2 linked regions of the Methylicorpusculum oleiharenae genome follow. The protein of the gene in region 1 binds, or shares a complex with, the protein of each later gene. Links are inferred from orthologs where the notes say so. Each region holds a gene or a part of one and is shown on either strand. Other genes may lie near its edges.

Region 1 (10,577 bases):
CTGACTGGGTGTTTAAGGCCATTGCTTTGGCATCGCCAGGCGGGTTGGGCCAGGCAAGTGAGCAGGATGTTCATTCAGCGCCAAGTGTTACCCTGACAGATGCAATGAAACTGGCCTGTGCAAGGGACAGAATTGCCTTGCAATATGTAACAGATTTTAAAGATATTTATGAATTGAGTATTTTAAGCTATAATGGCGGCTTAACTCGATGGGGTTCATGTTATTGGGCGGCGGCTTCGGTATATACTACGCTTCTTGCTCGCTATCCTGATAGCCACATTGAGCGAAAATATGGCGATCGTTACACCGGATGGGTGGCAGAGAAAATGGCTGCTATCAATTCGCAGCTGCAGGGCGCAACTGATCCGGAAGATATATTGCCTTTACTTTATCAAGTTGATAAAGAATTAAAAGCACATCATATCAATCCCGGAACAACTGCAGACCTGACAGTAGCAACGGTGATGGCTGTATTTTTAGAGGATCTTGTCAAGTAGGTGATTTATACTTCAGATAAGGTTTCAGACGGAATTGATCACTTAAATATACCTGTGACATTTCCTAATGTCTGTATAGATTTAAACTTTTTATTTTTTTTCTCCGAAGGAAACAACAAGCATGGCTAAAATAACAAACTTGCGCGTAGGCGAATCATTAATAGGCGAAGGCAACGAAGTTGCACACATCGACTTAATCATTGGCCCACGCGGTTCAGCTGCAGAAACTGCTTTTGCAAACACTTTGACCAATAACAAAGACGGCTTTTCAAGCTTATTAGCTGTTGTTGCACCTAACCTGATGGTTAAGCCTGCAACTGTTATGTTCAATAAAGTAACCATTAAAGGTTCTAAACAAGCTGTTCAAATGTTTGGACCAGCACAACGCGGCGTAGCTATGGCTGTTGCTGATTGCGTAGAAAACGGCACAATTCCAGCTGACGAAGCAGACAACCTGTTCGTATCAGTCGGTGTTTTCATTCACTGGTTGGCTGAAGACAACGCTAAAATTCAAGAGTACAACTACAAAGCAACTAAAGAAGCGCTTGAGCGTGCTGTTGCCGGCTTACCAACTGCTGCTGAAGTAGTTGCTGCCAAAGGAACTGCTGTTCATCCTTTTGCTGCTAACTAAGCGATTCATTTCGTCTGGTTAAAAAATACCCCGTTTCGGGGTATTTTTTTGCCTGAAAGATTTGTTTGTCTTATTTTTCCAGATGTTCAAGTTCTCTCTTACCGATAGCGCCGGAATGCAAGGCGCTTGCGACAAGTGCCTGATGTATGTCCAATTTTTTTAGTGTCACTAAATCAGCCAGATTGCGAATGCCACCGGCAGCGACAAATTGCTTGTCTGGATAGTGGATTTTAAATTGTTTCAACAGGTTAAAATCAGGTCCTTCAAAACTCCCGACTTTATTAAGATTCATGATAATGATGGTTTCAGGCCAAAATCGGATGTCTTCGAATACAGTTGCCGCACCCAGTTTTTTATCTTTTGTGTGATCCAGGGATAAAATGTAGCTACCGTTCATCTGAATCAAACGGGTCAAATCCGACTCCTCAAGTGATTCTGAACCGATGACCGGAACAGCGTTTTTAAAATCGCTGTATGGTCTTTCAAAATAGGTATAGCCCTGATCTATCCAAAATACCGTGTGCGGGAAGCTGCGGAGAACGGCTTTAATTTCTTTTTGATGCGAGCCATTGCCAGTGATGGCGTCAAGATCGGCCAGATAAAATAACTTAAATGGATGCAGCTTGAGTAAAGCCTCAATGATAATGATAGCCTCGTGGGATGCGCATAATCCGGATTTTATGGGTTGATAGTGTTCCCTTTGGCCGTACTTGGCCGCCACGACACATCCGTCTTTTAAATCAATGACCGGTATTATTTGCATAGCATTATTAATAGTGTGTTACGGACTTGTTAACTTTATCGTCATTTCTCGCTGAACGGTTATGTTAATGGAATGTTACAATATCATCCGTTATTTTTTGAAGCGGCATTCGATTGGGCCTATATGAAGCTCCTGGTTTTTGAATATATTACCGGTGGAGGTTGTTGTTCTGAACGTGTCCCTGAACATTTGGTTAACGAGGGACTGTTAATGCTGACCGCCTTGTTAAGGGATCTGGCTGAGCTGGATGGCGTCCAGGTCACTGTTATGGTTGATGCTCGAATATTGCCTTCGATAAGTTTCGATTTGACTCGGTTCAATACAGTGCCCGTTTATGCAGAGCTCGATTGGGTTGAGGTCATGGAAATGCTCTTGCCCTGTTGCGATGGCGTTTGGCCAGTCGCTCCCGAAATGAATAATACGCTGTTGAATTTGACTCGGCGTATTAACGCACACGGCAAAATACTGTTGTCATCTTCCGAGCAGGCGGTGGCTTTGACTGCCAATAAGTTCAATACATGGGAAACACTGGTAGCCCATGGCATTAAAACAGTGCCAACCGAACGCTATACTTCTGAGCGTTTGGCAACCACCGGCCTGTTTGTGATTAAACCGATTGATGGCATGGGGTGTGAAACGACATATTTAATAGATAAAGGCATTCTTTCCGTAGCGTTGGATGCTCCGGAACGATACATTATTCAACCCTATATTGAAGGTCAGCCAATTAGCTTTTCCTGTTTGTTTGACGGCGGAAATGCACGGCTCATTTGTGTCAATACGCAAGTGATAGAAATTGATAGTGGGCAATTTAAATTAGTTAAATGTCTCGTTAATTCAGATGTTCAAACCACTGTGCATCAAGCTCTGGTCGATCGCATAGCCAAGGCTTTTCCGGGTTTATGGGGTTATGTCGGCATAGACCTGATTGAACATGACTCTCAACTGTATGTTTTAGAAATTAACCCTCGATTGACTACATCTTATGCCGGTATTTATGACGCATTGGGGCTTAATATTGCCGGGACGGTCATCCAAATGAATGAAAAAATCCCAGAACTTGTGGCTAAAAACAATAAAACTGTAACTGTTTCCGTCAGCCGGATTACAAATGCAAATTGACGTGGTAGGCTGGGATATCGGTGGCGCGCACCTGAAAGCTGTCGTGTTGGATGCGCAGGGTGCACCTGTTCAGGTTTTGCAACACCCTTGTCCGTTATGGAAAGGCCTGGATCAATTGCAAAGTGCTGTTAATGAATTGTTGAAAATAGTACCCCCTCACCCTGTTCGCCATGTAATCACAATGACAGGCGAGTTGGCGGATTGTTTTCAAAGTCGGTCAGAGGGTGTGGAGCAAATTCTAAACGTCATGAAATCTGTGCTGCCTGTGGGTAATTTGAGTGTATACGCAGGGTCACTGGGCTTTCTGCACATTGATTCGATCAACGAAGGGAATTATCAGGCTATTGCTTCTGCCAACTGGTTGGCGAGTGCAGATTATGCTGCGAAACAGTGCGGGAACGGGCTTTTTATCGATATAGGCAGCACTACCACCGATATACTGGCGCTTGCCAATGGACAAGTGCTGGCACAAGGGTTAACCGATTATGAAAGGCTCATTACCCGTGAGTTGATTTATACCGGTGTGGTTCGCACCGCGGTGATGGCGATTGCCAACCGGTTTTTTTTCAAGGGTCATGATGTGGGTGTAATGGCTGAGTACTTTGCTACGATGGCGGATGTGTACAGGCTCACAGAAGAACTGGATGAAGCTCATGATCAATATGAAACAGCCGACGGTGCAGAGAAAACCCGACAGGCCAGTGCGAAACGTCTCGCACGGATGATAGGGCAAGAATGGCAAGATGAGCCTTTATTCAGTTGGTCTCAGTTGGCTCAATCAATCCGGGCCGAACAAATTAGAACTATTCAATTAGGATGTGAGCGGCAATTATCCAGATCTTGCTGGACGCAACCACCGCCCTTGATTGGTGCCGGTGTGGGCCGCTTTTTGGTTAAACAGCTGGCCGTTAACATGGGCATGTCTTATATGGATTTTAATGACTTGCTGCCGAATGTGCCCGAAACATCGGGATTGAGTCCGGCTGATTGCGCGCCTGCGTTGGCCATCGCTTTCTTGTCAAGAAGCTAAAAAACACAGTTAATTGAGCATTGATCTAATGTCTTCACCGATAAAAACCATTCACCCGCTGCCTTATTTTGAAGACAGCGCGCAACTTTTTGCGCCTTTGTCCGGACAGCCCTGGGCGGTGTTTCTGGATAGCGGTTTTCCCAGTGTTCAACAAGGCCGATTTGATATCATCGCGGCCGAGCCGGTTTGCACATTGATGACGCATGGACAGATCACTGCCATTGAAAGAGATGGAGAAACAATTTTTTCTGATGAAGATCCTTTCGAACTCGTTAAGCAGGCTTTGAACCTGGATTGGCCCGCTTTACCGGATATACCTTTCAACGGTGGAGCGATCGGTTATTTTGCTTACGATTTAGCGCGCCGGTTGGAAAAAATGCCGCAGATCAGCACAGATGAGGAGCATCTTGCCGAAATGGCGGTAGGAATTTATCTTTGGGCCGTGGTGGTTGATCACGAAAAAATGCAAAGTCAGCTGATCGGTTTTCTGACTGAAAAACAGCGTGAAGAACTGGTTGCCCGCTTCAGTCAGTTGCCGGAGACGTGCCCGGAAAAACAATTTGAGGTGACCGGGCCGATAGCATTTAATATGGATCAAGCCGGTTATGAACTGGCTTTTAACCGGATCAAACATTATCTGAAAGAGGGAGACTGCTATCAGGTTAATTTATCGCAACGGTTTTGTGCGCCTTGCCAAGGAGAGCCCTGGGTGGCTTATCTCAAACTCAGAGAATTGAATGCAGCTCCATTCAGTTGTTTTATGAAAACGCCCGAGGCAACCGTTCTGAGTTCATCGCCCGAACGCTTTCTCAAAGTGCATGAAAGACGGGTTGAAACCAAACCGATTAAAGGAACTCGGCCTCGCCGGGCTATCATTCTTGAAGATCAGGAGCAAGCCGCATTACTTGAAAACAGCGATAAAGACCGCGCTGAAAATGTGATGATTGTCGATTTACTGCGGAATGACATCAGTAAAACCTGTAAAAAAGGCTCTGTAAAAGTACCTAAATTGTTTGCTGTTGAAAGTTATGCGACCGTTCACCATTTGGTGAGCACCGTGACGGGTGAATTGGCAGACGGTAGGCATGCGCTGGATTTGCTTAAAAGCTGTTTTCCGGGCGGGTCGATCACCGGTGCGCCAAAAATTCGCGCCATGGAAGTCATTGAAGAACTGGAGCCGAATAGACGAGGAATATACTGCGGCGCAATCGGCTATATCGGCTTTGATGGTAATATGGACACCAATATCGTCATCCGAACCCTGATTGAATCAGCGGGAACAATACGTTTCTGGGCGGGCGGCGGTATTGTCAATGATTCCGAAATGACCGACGAATATCAGGAGTGTTTCGATAAAGCATCTGCACTGCTCGAAGTATTGCAGCAAATGCAACCTGCATGAAAGTTGTAAAAGTGGGCGGTAGTCTGGAGCGCTGCAGTAACTTAAAGGCTTATCTGACGAAAATAGATGAGCATTATCCTTCGGATTTAATTATTGTGCCGGGCGGCGGTGTCTTTGCCGATACCGTGCGGCAAACCCAGCAGCGTTGGCAATTTGAAGATGTTAGAGCCCATCAGATGGCGATTATCGCGATGCAGCAAATGGCGCTGTTATTTCAATCGATTCTGAGTGGCTTCCATTTTGCGGATAGTTTACAAGAAATCAACGAAAGGGTTAGCAATGGAGAGCGATTGATCTGGTGGCCCGATTTTAAATTGCTGGAGCAGGCTGGAATTGCTGCTAGTTGGGATGTCACGTCGGACAGTTTGGCTGCCTGGCTGGCAGGCGCGGTGAATGCGGACGAATTGATTCTGGTTAAATCTGTGGAAATTCCGGCAGGCTTGGATCTGCCCGCATTAACCCGGTTGGGTATTGTCGACCCTTGTTTTATAGAATTTACAAAAAATAACGCTTATCGCATTACCCTCATTAATAAAGATGCACTCTAAATGGAAGACATTAACCTGATTCAAAAAACAGTCAATTTGATAAACCGTTATTTAAAAAGACAATTACGAAAAGTTTATTACCAGGCAAGGGAGTCTTTGGGGCATCATAAGCGGGACATCGTCGTTTGTCAGGTTGAACAGGCCTGCGAAAGTTTACAAGATACCAAAGTTCATTTTGAAGGGGCGTTGGAACGGTTTAAAGCCATTGTGGTTATGGATGAATCGTCGCTTGAACATAAATACAGGCTTTTGCAGCGCCAGTATGATTTTTGCAAGACAAAGGCCGATACGGTAACTCAGCGGATCAAAGCCATTGAAGAAGTCAGTAACGCGCTGTTTGTCGAGTGGGAAAGCGAACTGAATGAATATTCCAACCGTTCGCTAAAAGCCCGCAGCCGCCAGCAACTTAAACTATCCCAGCAGCATTATGCAAGACTGATCAAAGCCATGCAGCGCGCTGAAGCGAGAATCTCACCGGTGTTAATGGCATTTAAAGATCAGGTCCTTTATCTCAAGCACAATCTGAATGCTCAGGCTATTTCTGCGATAGAGCATGAATTTATAGAAATCAGCCTGGATATGTCTCAACTGATTCAGGCAATGGAAATGACAATTGCCGAAGCCAGCCAGTTTGTTGCCAGTTTATCGGAGCAAAAAGCGTTGCCGGGATACTGAGCGGCAGGCTGTTAAACGTGCTTTTCATCATGCATTACCCGGCAATATTAGCTGTGTTAAACATATGCCCTATGGCATAATAAACGCCATTTTTGGGGTTGACTAAAAGGCAGGACATAATGGACGAGAACAAGAAAAAAGCGTTGAGTGCCGCATTATTACAAATTGAAAAACAATTTGGTAAAGGCTCTGTCATGCGAATGGGAGATAGTACTGCTTCCCGCGATATTCAAGTCGTCTCCACCGGTTCTTTGACCTTGGATATTGCCTTGGGCTGTGGCGGTTTGCCTCGAGGCCGTATTGTTGAGATTTACGGTCCGGAATCTTCCGGTAAAACAACACTGACATTATCCGTCATTGCCCAAATTCAAAAATTAGGTGGAACCGCTGCTTTCGTCGATGCTGAACATGCGTTGGATCCCAGTTATGCCGAAAAAATTGGTGTGAATGTCGATGATTTGCTGGTTTCGCAACCCGATACCGGCGAGCAGGCCTTAGAAATCACGGATATGTTGGTTCGTTCCGGCGCTGTTGATATCGTGGTCGTTGATTCGGTTGCCGCGCTGACGCCTAAAGCCGAAATAGAGGGCGATATGGGCGATTCGCACATGGGATTGCAGGCGCGCTTAATGTCCCAGGCATTGAGAAAGCTGACCGCCAATATCAAACGATCCAATACACTGGTCATTTTCATCAATCAAATTCGTATGAAAATAGGTGTGATGTTTGGCAACCCTGAAACGACTACAGGCGGCAACGCGCTGAAATTTTATGCGTCAGTGCGCCTGGATATTCGCAGGATAGGCTCGGTCAAAAAAGGCGAGGAAGTTATCGGCAACGAAACCCGTGTAAAAGTCGTCAAAAACAAAGTGGCTCCCCCCTTTAAACAGGCAGAATTTGAAATTCTCTACGGTGAAGGCGTGTCATTTTTCGGAGAACTGGTAGATCTCGGTGTCACCTACGGATTTATCCAAAAAGCCGGTTCCTGGTACAGTTACGGTGATGAAAAGATTGGGCAAGGCAAGGATAATGCTAAACAATATTTTAGGGAACATGCCGATAAAGCCAAGGAAATAGAAGAAAAAATCAGAAACGAAGCCTTTGGTAAAGTCAGTTTGATCGAAAGTGTTGCGGACGATACGCTTACAGAAGAGTAAGTAATACTTGGCTGCAGAAAGTTGAATGGATTCAAAAAAAAGGATTAAAGCGATTTGTTTGCAACTCTTGGCACGTCGTGATCACAGCGTGTTGGAGTTAATCAGAAAGTTGAAATTCAAAGGATTCGAACTTTCATTGATCAATGAAGTGCTTGCGCAATTGCTTGCCGATAACTACCTGAATGAACAACGTTATGCAGAGAGTTTTACTCGGCAGCGCATTTTAAAAGGTTATGGGCCCAAGCGAATTGAGTATGAGTTAAATCAGGCGGGTATTGATGATTTTGACATGGATTCTGTGCTTGATGAAACGGCAGACAGTTGGATGGATGTTTTAGCCAAGGTTTATGAGAAAAAGTTTTCACAAGAGACCGTTATAACCCCTAATGAGTGGGCTAAACGCAGCCGTTTCTTGCAACAACGAGGTTTTACCGGTTCCATGGTCAGCGCCTTGTTTAAAACATTAAACATACGATTTGAATAAGTTCCAAGACTTGTAAACACTATCATGATGAAAAATATGACCAGCGCCGAATTGCGCTCTGCCTTTTTGAGTTTCTTTCAGAATCGCGGACACTCCGTTCAACCTTCCAGTTCTTTGGTTCCCGGTAACGATCCCACACTGCTTTTTACCAATGCCGGTATGGTGCAGTTCAAGGATGTATTTTTAGGACGCGAACACCGTGACTACACCCGTGCCGTCACCAGTCAGCGTTGTGTCCGTGCGGGTGGTAAACATAACGATTTGGAAAATGTCGGCTATACGGCCCGTCACCACACTTTCTTTGAAATGTTGGGTAACTTCAGCTTTGGCGACTACTTCAAAGAAGACGCAATTAAGCTAGCCTGGGAGTTTTTAACCCAAGAGCTGAGCATTCCGGCTTCAAAACTCTGGATAACGGTTTTCGAGGAAGATCCAGAAGCTGAAAAGATCTGGCTGCAAGACATAGGTATCGATCCTGAACGATTTTCCAGGATAGGCGCAAAAGATAATTTCTGGGCGATGGGTGATGTGGGTCCTTGTGGTCCCTGCAGTGAAATATTTTATGATCATGGTGAAGGTATTCCGGGCGGTCCTCCGGGGTCACCTGATGAAGAAGGCGATCGGTATATCGAGATTTGGAATCTCGTATTCATGCAATATGATCGCGATAAATACGGTCAGCTTCACCCTTTGCCTAAACCTTCGGTAGATACCGGAATGGGGTTAGAGCGCATATCGGCAGTGATGCAGCACGTTCACAGTAACTATGAAATTGATTTGTTTCAGCAGTTACTCCAGGCAGCAGCCCGCTTGGCCGGGACCAACGATGTGACTAACAGCTCGTTACGTGTCATAGCCGATCATATCCGCTCGTGCGCATTTCTGGTGACTGACGGAGTGATGCCATCGAATGAAGGGCGGGGTTATGTGCTGCGCCGTATCATAAGACGAGCCATTCGCCATGGTTACCGCCTGGGTATCCGGGATGTTTTCTTTTACAAACTGGTCGCACCGTTGGCTGATGTGATGGGCGATGCCTACCCGGAACTGGTTCATGCTCGAGAACAAGTTGAGCGCGTTCTAAAAAAAGAAGAAGAGCGTTTTGCTGAAACGCTTGAGCAAGGCATGAAAATTCTTGAAGCCTGCGTTGCCAAGTTAGAGGGAGCTACGATACCCGGCGAAGTGGTTTTTCAACTTTACGATACCTACGGTTTTCCTGTTGATTTGACCGCTGATTTTGCGCGAGAGAATCATTTAACCGTTGATCATGCCGGGTTTGAAACCGAAATGGCGGCCCAACGTGACAGGGCAAGAGCCGCCAGCAATTTTGGTACGGATTATAAAAACGCAATCGCTATCGAAGGGGCTACCGAGTTTACCGGTTATCATCTCCTTGAAGATCAGGCGAAAATCGTCGGATTGTTCAAGTCAGGACAAGCAGTTGAGTCTCTTAATGAAGGAGAAGAGGGTATTGTGGTGCTTGATAAAACGCCTTTTTACGGAGAGTCGGGAGGGCAGGCGGGTGATTGCGGATTGCTGGAAGTTAATGCTTCAGTTTTTCGCGTTGATGCGACCCAAAAGCAGGCTGGCGATCAGTTTCTTCATAGAGGCATCGTCATAGCCGGTAGCTTGAGTTTAAATCAAACCTGCCTTGCTAAAGTCGATATGAATAATCGCAAGGCCACGGAACTCAATCATTCGGCTACCCATTTACTGCATGCGGCTCTGCGAAAAACTTTAGGTGAACACGTTGTCCAAAAAGGTTCTTTGGTTAATTCCGAACGGCTTCGTTTTGACTTCGCACATTTTGAGCCTGTTACTGAGAGTGAGTTAAACACGATTGAACAGCTGGTTAATGACCATATACGCTTGAATGATCCGGTAGTTGCTGAAGTGATGGACAAGGAATCAGCCATGCAGGAAGGTGCAATGGCGTTATTCGGCGAAAAATACGGCGATGAAGTAAGGGTTTTGAAAATTGGCGATTTTTCGGTCGAGTTGTGTGGCGGTACTCATGTTAATCGTTCGGGCGATATTGGTTTGTTCAAGATTGTCAGCGAAACCGGGGTGGCTGCGGGAATAAGACGGATTGAGGCGGTTACCGGAAAAGCTGCAATGGATTGGCTGGACTCCAGAGAGAAAACTTTATCGCTGATCGCCAGCTTGATGAAGACACCACAAGATAAGGCCTACGAAAAAGTGGAGCAGCTGGTTGAAAAACACAAGCAGCTGGAAAAAGAGCTTGAAAAGCTCAAGTCAAAACTAGCC
Region 2 (10,623 bases), 4.3 Mb from region 1 along the record:
GAATGCATGTCTGCATCGTGCCACAAAAACGATCGATTGACCATCCTTGCCCATTGAACTTTTTAATGATCGCGAACAAGCCTCTAAACTTTTTTTGCCATCTCGGTTCACCGCTTACCAAACCGGCTTAATTTTCTCACGCCCCTTACCTACATCCCTGTAGGCAAAGCTTCCGCTCCTGCTCACGCCCCTTACCTACATCCCTGTAGGCATTCCAGTAGAGAGATAAAAAAAGACTATTGAATTGCAGACGTTATAAAATTGATCCTCCTAAAGTGCCGGTGCCGTTATGAAATATTCAGTGTTTTTAGTTATGTTTTTAGGAGCTTGGCTCAACATCGGTTATAGCGCTGAAAACACCTCAGAACCGGCTATTGAACTGCATTTTTTCTGGTCCCATCGATGCTCCCACTGCCTGGAGGCGAAACCGTTTATCGAGGAATTGGATGCGCGATATGACTGGCTAAGCGTTAAAAGCTATGATTTGGTGAATAATCAGGAAAATGTACAGCGTTATATCACGATGGCTAAAGCGCTCAATGATCCGGCCAACGCAATACCCGGCTTTATTTTTTGTGACCGTATTCGGGTGGGTTTTGATAGTCCAGCCCGGATGGGCAAAGAACTGGAACGCGAGTTGATCGAATGCCATGAGGCCAAACAGAGCCCGACAGAAAATAAGCAACTGGACTTGCCCTTGCTGGGCACAGTTGATTATCAGGCTTATTCGCTGCCGTTCCTCACCGTATTTATTGCGGCACTGGACGCGTTCAACCCTTGCGCTTTTTTTGTCTTATTGTTCCTGCTAAGTCTTATGGCGCATGGCCACAGCAGGCAGCGAATGGCACTCATAGGCGGAATATTCGTGGTATTTTCCGGCGGCATGTATTTTATATTCATGGCGGCCTGGCTCAACCTTTTTTTGATGACGCAACAACTGGACCTGATCACAGCGCTGGCCGGTATCATCGCAGTGTTAATCGCCGGTTTTAATATCAAGGATTATTTTTTCTTTAAACGAGGGCTATCCCTGAGTATTCCCGAATCGGCCAAGCCCCTGCTTTTTCAACGTATGCGCTCAATCCTGCAGGCCGGAAACTGGACAGCCACGGTCGCAGCGACGGTGGTCTTGGCTATAGCAGCCAACAGCTACGAACTTTTATGCACCGCGGGCCTGCCCATGATTTACACCCGCGTTTTGACCTTACATGCCTTATCGACCCCGTCTTATTATGCTTATCTGGCACTTTATAATACGGTCTACGTCATACCGCTACTCGTCATCGTGGTGATCTATACCCTGACCTTGGGCAGTAGAAAATTGACAGAACAACAAGGCCGCCTGTTGAAGTTATTATCCGGCTTAATGATGTTTAACCTGGGCATAATGTTGTTAGTGGCACCGGAATGGCTGAATAATATGCTGGCGTCATTAACCGTGCTGGGATCTGCACTATTCATAACCTGTTTGGCTTATCTATGGGAAAGGCTTAAAACAGGAAAATTGGACACGGACTGATTTTGGCTTCGTATTCTGAAAAAATTTATAAACTCTGAGCGTAACTATGCGACTTTTATTAGTAGAAGATGATGAAATTTTAGGCGATGGCATCAAGGCCGGCCTTACCATGGAAGGCTATGCCGTGGATTGGGTCATGGATGGTAATCTTGCCAATGAGGCACTGAAAACAAACTCTTACGAACTGGTGGTATTGGATCTTAACCTGCCTGGAATGGAAGGAATGGAGGTGTTAAAAGAATTGCGCAAACGCAAGGATGAAACGCCTGTACTGGTATTGACGGCAAAAGACACGGTGGATGACCGCATTCAAGGGCTAGACAGCGGTGCTGATGATTTTGTGGCAAAACCCTTTGAGTTATCGGAAGTCTGCGCACGGCTCAGGGCGCTGGCAAGAAGGCAGTCAGGACGTAGCGTCCCGCAAATCGAACACCAGGGCGTATTGCTGGACCCGGCATCGCATGTCGTTACAGTCAAAAACAAACGTATTGATTTGTCCCAAAAAGAATTTGGCATTTTAAATTTTCTAATGAGCAATATCGGCCGCGTGATTTCTCGCGCACGAATTGAAGAAGCCCTTTATTCCTGGGGATCTGAAATTGAAAGCAACTCGGTAGAAGTTCATATCCATCATTTACGAAAGAAACTGGGCGCCAAATTTATCCGGACTGTCCGCGGCGTCGGCTATATCATTGATGAAGCTGAATGAAATATTCGCTACGGAATATTTTGCTGTTTACCCTGCTCTCGGCGTCAGCTCTGATCTGGGGCGTCACCGCCTATGTCAGTTACCGGCTTACCCGGGACGAAGTCGTTAAGCTTTTTGATGCGGAATTAGCCCAATCGGCACATGCTCTTTATTCTTTCGTCGGCCACTTGCTGTATGAGGGCTCGTTGAATGAACTGTGGGATTTGGACAGCCCTGAGAAAATATTGACGCACAGTACTTTTAATTCCAAATACACGCAAAAGATTGCTTTTCAGCTGATCTCCAAGACGGAAGGATTGATCTTGCGCTCGCGAACTGCCCCGGTCAAACCCATGTCAGATTCGCTCAACGGCTTTACCAAAATGGAAATTGACGGCTACTTATGGCATGTCTTCAGCATTTCGGATGACAAGGATGAATATATCATCCATGTCGGCCAGCGGGACGATGTCCGCCGCGAATTAAAAGATGAAATCGTCAGTCATCTGATCAAGCCGTTGTTATTCAGCTTGCCTTTTCTGGGCGTTGTCATCGGCTTGATCGTCAGGCGCGCCCTAAAACCGGTCAATCGTCTCACCCTGCAACTTGCCCGGCGTGAGGCAAATTATCTGAAACCTTTGTCAACTCGGCACTTACCGACCGAAATTGTCCCTGTTGTCGAAGAGATCAATACGCTTTTTCTGCAATTGGAAAAAGCCTTCGAAAACGAGCGGCGCTTTACTGCTGATGCCTCACATGAATTAAAAACACCGTTGGCAGGACTGCTGACCCAAGCGCAGGTAGCCATGAAAACTTCTGATGAAGGCATGCGGCAGCAAGCATTGGGGCGCATTGAACAAGCGGTCAAAAGAATGACCAACATGGTGCAGCAACTATTGACGTTTTCCCGAATAGAGTCAGACCCGTCTTACCTGAACAAACAATATGTCGAATTAAGCCGCGAAGTGATACAAATTATTGCCGAACTGGAACCTGAAGCGCATAAAAAGCAAATCAGTATGAGTTTTGAGCATAACAGCGTGGCCTACGTGAAAGTCAATGTTCCACTGATCGGCATTCTGATCCGAAACATCCTGGACAATGCGGTTAAATACACGCCCAGAGGTGGCAAGGTTGTGATCAGTCTGACGCAAAGAAAGGCACTGGAATTATGTGTTGAAGACTCGGGGCCGGGCATCGCCATAGAGCAATACGACGACGCTTATAAACGGTTTTACCGGTGCATAGAAACTGCGAACAAAGTACAAGGCACTGGTTTGGGACTATCAATGGTTCAACGGATCTCTTTATTGCACAATGCGGAGTTACACATGGATAAATCAAGGTTTGGCGGCTTGAAATTGACCGTGCTGTTTCCTTTACTGCCGGAAGCCAATCCTGTAAAAAACGCCAAGAACGTTAAAAAACCGCTTTTTGGTAATGTTATAGACTGATTAAAGTTTCAAGTATACTCATCGTAGATCGAAATTTGGCACCGGGGTGCCCGTCAAAGGACGCCGTAAATACATCCATATAGGCTCTATGCCAGCATCCATGCTGGCAAAGCTTTTGCCGAACAACCCGCTGCCTCCTTAGGCACTGCCGAAATTTGAAGTGCGAAAGGTATAAAGTGGGCCTGGCTTGTTACTTCACAGGAAAAATGCTGTTCGGCTCAGCGATAACCGGATTTATCAGCGTACCTATTTTCTCAATGGTGATACGCACCGTTTGCCCGGGCTTCATATAACCTCGCGGTTTCATTTTTACACCCACTCCGGCGGGCGTGCCTGTTGTGATGACATCGCCGGGCTCCAGGGTCATGGCCTGGGTTAAGTAGGCAATGATCTCAAAACAGTTGAATATCATATGCCGCGTATTGGATGACTGACGCTTTTCATCGTCCAGCCAAGTTTCCAGGGATAATTGATGCGGATCGCCTATTTCATCGGGCGTGACCAGCCAGGGACCCAATGGTCCATGGGTATCAAACGATTTTCCTAACGTCCAGGTAGCGGAACGAAATTGCCAGTCGCGCACCGACACATCATTTGCAATCGTATATCCTGCAATCACTTCATGAGCTTTATCAATGGCCACATGACGGCAGCGTTTGCCGATGATAAAAGCCAGCTCCCCTTCATAATCGAGTTTTTCGGACACTTTGGGTCTGTGAATCGCAGCGCCCGGCCCTATTACACAGGAACTTTGCTTGGTAAAAAAGGTGGGATATTCGGGTTTTTCCAGTTCCGTTTCGTCAACATGATCTGCGTAATTAAGACCAACACCCAGGAACTTGCCGGGCCTTGGCACCGGCGCTTGCAAAATCACGTCCGCTAAAGCGATACGCTGCACGTTTTTCACTATCAATTTCTGCATGGCATCGATAGAGGAAGCCCCTCCCTCAAGAAATCCAATCATATCTTCTGGTATGGCCTGTACCCCTAAACTATCCACAATCCAATCGCCCACAACCGCCCCGATACGTGTCTTGCCCTCAAAATTAAAAGTTGCCAGTTTCATCGCTTTTAAATACCCGGATGTTTTTGTTGATTGGCATTGTATAACGAAGAGCGAAAGACCAAAAAAAAGTTATAATGCTGAAACTAAAAGCATGTGACCAGTAAGCACAAGGAAAATTGGCCTAGCGTTATGCGCAAAGCCCCGGACCTTTTAAATTTTATTCGTGCGGACAATAAACGTCACGGTTACAAACAAGACCGAACATAAACCATCGATATCTGCAATGACACGCGAAGAGTTCAATCAATACGCCCGGCAGGGCTTCAACCGTATCCCTGTCAGTCGGGAAATTCTCGCTGATTTGGACACGCCGCTCAGCGCTTATCTTAAATTGGCTGACGGACCTTATTCCTATCTGTTCGAATCCGTTCATGGCGGAGAACAATGGGGCCGCTATTCCATTATCGGATTGCCTTGCCGCACCCTTGTTAAAATCAACGGTCATACGATCGAAGTTGAGCATAACGGTCAAATTGAGGAATTGGCTACGCACAGCAATCCTCTGGAATGGATTGAATCCTTCAAAGAACGTTACAGAGTCCCGGACATCAAATCACTGCCTCGGTTCAATGGCGGGCTGGTAGGTTATTTCGGCTACGAAACTATTGGTTATATCGAGCCGCGACTGGAATCATCGAATAAGCCGGACCCTTTGGGCACGCCCGATATCCTGTTAATGGTTTCGGAAGAAATACTGGTATTCGATAATTTGTCCGGAAAAATGCTGCTGCTGACTCACGCCAACCCGGAAGAGGACAACGCCTATGACAACGCATTGACCCGACTTCGTGAATTAGCCGCCAAGTTGCGGGAATTAAAAGCCAGGCCTCAATCTAACACCCCTCCCAAACATGTTGAAGAATCGCATTTTGTTTCCGGGTTCACGCAACAGGGTTTTGAAGATGCCGTACTCAAAGCCAAGGACTATATTTTTGATGGCGACATTATGCAGGTTGTCTTGTCGCAGCGTTTATCCATTCCCTATACTGCCTCACCGCTGGATCTATACCGTGCGTTGCGCTGCCTTAATCCTTCCCCCTACATGTACTTTTTAAATCTGGAGGATTTTCATATCGTCGGATCGTCTCCGGAGATTCTGGTTAGACTGGAAGAAGGAACCGTTACGGTAAGGCCGATAGCAGGTACTCGCCCACGCGGTTCGACGCATGAGCTGGATCTGGCTTTGGAACAGGAACTGCTGGCTGATCCAAAAGAATTGGCTGAACATTTAATGCTGATCGATTTGGGCCGCAATGATACAGGACGCGTAGCGGAAATAGGTTCAGTGCAACTCACTGACAAAATGATCGTGGAACGTTATTCGCATGTCATGCACATCGTCTCCAATGTCACAGGACAACTGAAGCAAGGGAAAAATGCCTTTGATGTATTGGCGGCTACATTTCCGGCAGGCACAGTCAGCGGCGCGCCAAAAATTCGGGCGATGGAAATTATTGATGAACTGGAACCCGTCAAACGAGGCGTTTATTCAGGTGCCGTGGGTTATATCGCCTGGTCCGGCAATCTGGATACCGCCATTGCAATCCGAACAGCAGTGATCAAGGATCAAACTTTACATATACAAGCCGGTGCAGGAATTGTTTACGATTCGGTGCCAAGAAACGAATGGGATGAAACGATGAATAAAGGCCGGGCTATTTTTCGAGCGGTCAGTATGGCTGAGGCGGGGCTGGAAGGAGATCCGACATGAGCGTAAAAGTAGTGATGATCGACAATTACGACTCCTTCACTTACAACCTGGTTCAGTATTTGGGTGAACTGGATGCCGAGGTGGTCGTTGTCCGCAATGACGAAGCGAGTGTCACCGATATCGAACGCATTGCTCCCGATAAAATCGTCATTTCTCCGGGGCCTTGCACTCCCAAGGAAGCCGGCATTTCGGTGGAAGCCATCCTTAAATTTGCTGGACGATTGCCGATTCTAGGCGTCTGCCTGGGTCATCAAAGTATCGGCTATGCTTTCGGCGGCCATATTATCCATGCCAAAAGTATTATGCATGGCAAAACGTCTTTGGTTTATCACAAAAATCAGGGCGTATTCAAAGATCTGAATAACCCGTTTACAGCAACGCGTTACCATTCTTTAGTGATTGAACAGTCGAGTTTACCCGAATGTCTTGAAGTCACGGCCTGGACAGAGGACGGACAGGGCAATATAGATGAAATAATGGGCGTCAGGCATAAAACAATGCCGATTGAGGGCGTTCAATTTCACCCGGAATCGATCTTGACCGAACAGGGTCATGACATGCTCAGAAATTTTTTGCAGGGATGATGACAGCACTTTTTTGCAAGATTTTAACGTCAAGCTAACCATCAAGCTATGCTTGCCAGTTTTTTTAAGGCGCGCAATTTACACTGAAATTATTGGGTATCAACAAGCCTTATGGTATTTGACGAAAATACAAAGTCTGAATCTTAATCATTGCTTCATCTAAAACATCGATTGCATCTTCACAGCTTATCAATGACTTATCATTTTCCAAAATGTGATCGGCCAACTGACTGATTGCATACCAATGATAAGGGTGATCAACAAACTTAAATGCTTCTAAAAACAGACTATTGAGCTTTTCTTGGCGTTTATCCTTGTCACCGATAAAACCCTCCAAATATTCCGTCACACGCTCAAGATCCGATGAACCACCGTAATACTTAAGGGCTTCCACATTGATCAATCTTGCATTAAAGCATTCATCATCCAATTGAGCGACATGCTTGGCTTCAGCCAAAGGCCCCGCCAATATGTTGATAATGTCCGCCTCATAAGCGACTTGATAAGCGTGAAGCTGATGATCGGAAAAATAACGACTGCTTTCTAAAACCGATACCGGCAAACTGCCTATTAAATGCCCGCCTTCAACCGTTGCCAGCCAGTTCGATTTTGACCGTTCCATTACGTGATGGCTTGCCCCTTCCGCTGAGCATAAATTACCCATAGTGATTTGAAAAAATACCGGTGGTAGATTTTTTAGACGATTGCTCAAATGAATGGCAGCTGCGTGGCCTGCCTCATGATAAGCAGTGCGCGCGATCAATTCTTCCTGGACTAGAGGTATAGAATCTTCAATTTGGTAATTTCTTTTCATGGGTACCCTCTGTCTTAAAAAAAGAATGCAGCTAAATTAATCAACCGCATGTAATGAGGAAGGCTATCAACTCTCGGATGTCTGACAAAGCGGCGTCAATCAAGAGTTTCAAATAGTGTAGTATCCGCGGCTGGTTATGCAAATGTGGCATATTGACGCGTGACGATATGCCACAGCCATTGGCACGATTATTGATGCGTTATTATCATTTTGCCTTGATCGTTATCGGCTAAAGTCAGATAAACCAAGGGATCAGCAACATAAACCAACGATTTTCACCTCTGTTTTAGATTAAGAATGAGGCAAATCGCGCAATAAAATGAGTCACTTCACGATCATTCCTACTGACTTACGTCTTCTCCCAGCTGACTGCAGCATTGACTTTTTATAAAAAAATGATATGGATTCAAAAATTTGAATCAAAATACCCACCGCTGCATAAAAAAAGAATTATAAAAAGCCTACCGTATTCATAACTTAAGCATTCGCTCCCTCAGGACATGCATGAACGATAGAAAAGAACAGGTGTCACAAAGTGACTGATAACCCCACCCTAAATCGAAACCTTTGCCCCCCCTATTCAGCGAGGAATTACCCATGTTTTCATTTTTAAACCAAAAGCTTTCAAAACCATCACCTTCTGACTCATTGCCGGGACGCGACCAAGCGCTGACCATCATCAATAAGCACTGCGTTAATGGAAATCCGATTGCGCCGCCTTTTCCACAAAACATGCAAACCGTACTATTTGGCATGGGCTGTTTCTGGGGAGCAGAGAGAAAATTCTGGCAAACCCCTGGCGTATTCAGCACTGCAGTGGGCTATTCCGGTGGCAATACCAAAAACCCTACTTACGAAGAAGTGTGCAGCGGTCTAACAGGGCATAGCGAGGTAGTTCTTGTGGTCTATTCTTCTGACGACATCAGCTTTGAAAGCTTGCTTAAAATCTTCTGGGAATCTCATAATCCTACTCAGGGAATGCGGCAGGGAAATGACACAGGCACTCAGTATAGATCCTGTATTTATACTTATGCAGATACTCAGTTCAATATTGCACTAGCGTCAAAAGAACATTATCAAACCCGATTAACTCAAAGCGGATTACCCCTTATTACCACTGAAATAGAACCTGTTGATATATTTTATTATGCTGAAACATATCACCAGCAATACCTTCATAAAAACCCGGATGGATATTGTGGTTTAAGAGGCGCAGGCGTTTGTTTTTAATGATAAAAAGATAATCAATTGGTAAATTTCAGACAAAAAAAAGCGGTTTAAAAAAAACCGCTTATAAGGATATTAGGAAGGATATAACGCAACTTTTAGCTGAGGGGTCAAATTGGTTCCCTTAAAAGTTAGATTAATAATAGCAACACTATTTGCAATAAAAAATGTGACATATTGTCGCAGTCTCAATATCAACGGATTATCCTGGCTGTTTAAACAGGCAAACTGCACCGATGTTACTTGGCATAAGAGGTTTTACAATGCTCAATTCCTCAACGCCAAAATATCCAGAGCCAGTATATAGGCCGAGAAAATATTCAAACACCATAAAATTCATTACTGATTTACCGAGTTGAAGTACGATACCTCTAAAATATTTAACCCGTTTAAGCGTCAGGCCAAAAAACATGTTTTCTCAAGTATTGCCTAAATCCGAAATATCAGCTCGCCAAAACCTGAAATGGCTATTCATTCTCAGAAATCTGATGATGACCGGCGAAGCTTTACTTATCATTATTTCAGTTCACGGGTTAAATATAAGATTGCCACATGAGCAGCTTTGGCTTGTGATTTTATCGATAGGGACCGTCAATTTATATACCTGGATGCGTCTCAAGACAGATGACCCTGTCACCGAACTCGAAATATTTTCACAACTTGTTATTGATGTTTTAGGCATCGCTTCGCTCCTTTATCTGACAGGCGGGGCATCAAACCCTATCATTTGGGTCTTTTTGATGCCGTTAATCATCACGGCTATCATGTTGCCTCATAATTATGCCTGGTACATGGTCATTTTAACGACCTCAATGTATACCATCCTGATTGCTTACAACATACCACTACCCTCTATCGAGCCACATATGCCTTCGATAGAGCCTGATATAGCCGCACTGGAAATTTACCAGGCCGATATGCAGCATTCGGCTAAAGAGCATTATCAAATACTTCGCAATGCCCATGAACTAAAAGACCATCATTATTTTAATCTGCATATTTTTGGCATGTGGTTCGGTTTCGTATTTAGTGCCGGTCTGGTCGCTTTTTTTGTTGTTGAACTTGCAAGGACACTAAGAGCTCAAGAACGGACGCTGGCTGAAGCCCGGGAAAACGCATTACGAGATGAGCGCGTAGTATCATTGGGCACATTGGCCGCTAGCGCCGCCCATGACATCAGTACGCCGCTGGGAACTATTGCAATAGTCGCACATGAATTAGAAAACGAATACCCTATACACCGATTTCCTGACCTCCATCAAAAGACACTGATAATGCAGCAACAAGTTAACCGATGCAAAGAAGCACTGTCTGTGATGTCGGCAAGTGCTGGAGAAATGCGCGCAGAGTCCGGACAAATCATGCTGATTGAAGAATACATTGACGAAGTCATAAGACAATGGCGCGCGCACAAGCCTGAAATCAAGCTCAGATTATTCGTCAATCCCTGCGTACCCTCGAATGCCAGAATTATTGCAGAACGCACGTTGACCCACTCGTTGATCAATATTCTCAATAATGCTGCAGAAGCTACCGAAACGGATCTTGGGATTGAGCTCC

What was found.
Region 2: the proteins of pabB (region 1) and GO003_RS02445 are in contact, whole or in part, in a solved structure (PDB 8RP0), measured with the Escherichia coli proteins. The link is inferred for Methylicorpusculum oleiharenae from one-to-one orthologs.

Annotation. Positions count from the first base shown.
Region 1 is NZ_WUTY02000001.1:4,787,609-4,798,185, reverse strand. What follows is about bases 3,305-6,258. They hold pabB (aminodeoxychorismate synthase component I), read left to right. Parts: upstream 3,305-4,071; coding sequence 4,072-5,445; downstream 5,446-6,258. Other genes in these bases: GO003_RS21360 (DUF2959 domain-containing protein), read left to right, coding at 5,994-6,258; GO003_RS21365 (amino acid kinase family protein), read left to right, coding at 5,442-5,993; GO003_RS21375 (hydantoinase/oxoprolinase family protein), read left to right, coding at 3,305-4,043. In the rest of the region: GO003_RS21395 (triphosphoribosyl-dephospho-CoA synthase), read left to right, coding at 1-497; fae (formaldehyde-activating enzyme), read left to right, coding at 619-1,128; GO003_RS21385 (HisA/HisF-related TIM barrel protein), read right to left, coding at 1,199-1,891; GO003_RS21380 (ATP-grasp domain-containing protein), read left to right, coding at 1,964-3,013; more of GO003_RS21375, read left to right, coding at 3,003-3,304; more of GO003_RS21360, read left to right, coding at 6,259-6,668; recombinase RecA, read left to right, coding at 6,788-7,825; GO003_RS21350 (regulatory protein RecX), read left to right, coding at 7,851-8,309; alaS (alanine--tRNA ligase), read left to right, coding at 8,337-10,577. UniProt on the Escherichia coli protein: Part of a heterodimeric complex that catalyzes the two-step biosynthesis of 4-amino-4-deoxychorismate (ADC), a precursor of p-aminobenzoate (PABA) and tetrahydrofolate.
Region 2 is NZ_WUTY02000001.1:513,062-523,684, forward strand. What follows is about bases 5,229-8,228. They hold GO003_RS02445 (anthranilate synthase component II), read left to right. Parts: upstream 5,229-6,434; coding sequence 6,435-7,022; downstream 7,023-8,228. Other genes in these bases: trpE (anthranilate synthase component I), read left to right, coding at 5,229-6,438; GO003_RS02450 (hypothetical protein), read right to left, coding at 7,132-7,836. Outside these bases: GO003_RS02420 (thioredoxin domain-containing protein), read left to right, coding at 290-1,519; GO003_RS02425 (response regulator), read left to right, coding at 1,566-2,228; GO003_RS02430 (ATP-binding protein), read left to right, coding at 2,225-3,661; GO003_RS02435 (fumarylacetoacetate hydrolase family protein), read right to left, coding at 3,852-4,727; more of trpE, read left to right, coding at 4,951-5,228; peptide-methionine (S)-S-oxide reductase MsrA, read left to right, coding at 8,434-9,066; GO003_RS02460 (hypothetical protein), read right to left, coding at 9,266-9,475; GO003_RS02465 (ATP-binding protein), read left to right, coding at 9,474-10,623. UniProt on the Escherichia coli protein: Part of a heterodimeric complex that catalyzes the two-step biosynthesis of 4-amino-4-deoxychorismate (ADC), a precursor of p-aminobenzoate (PABA) and tetrahydrofolate.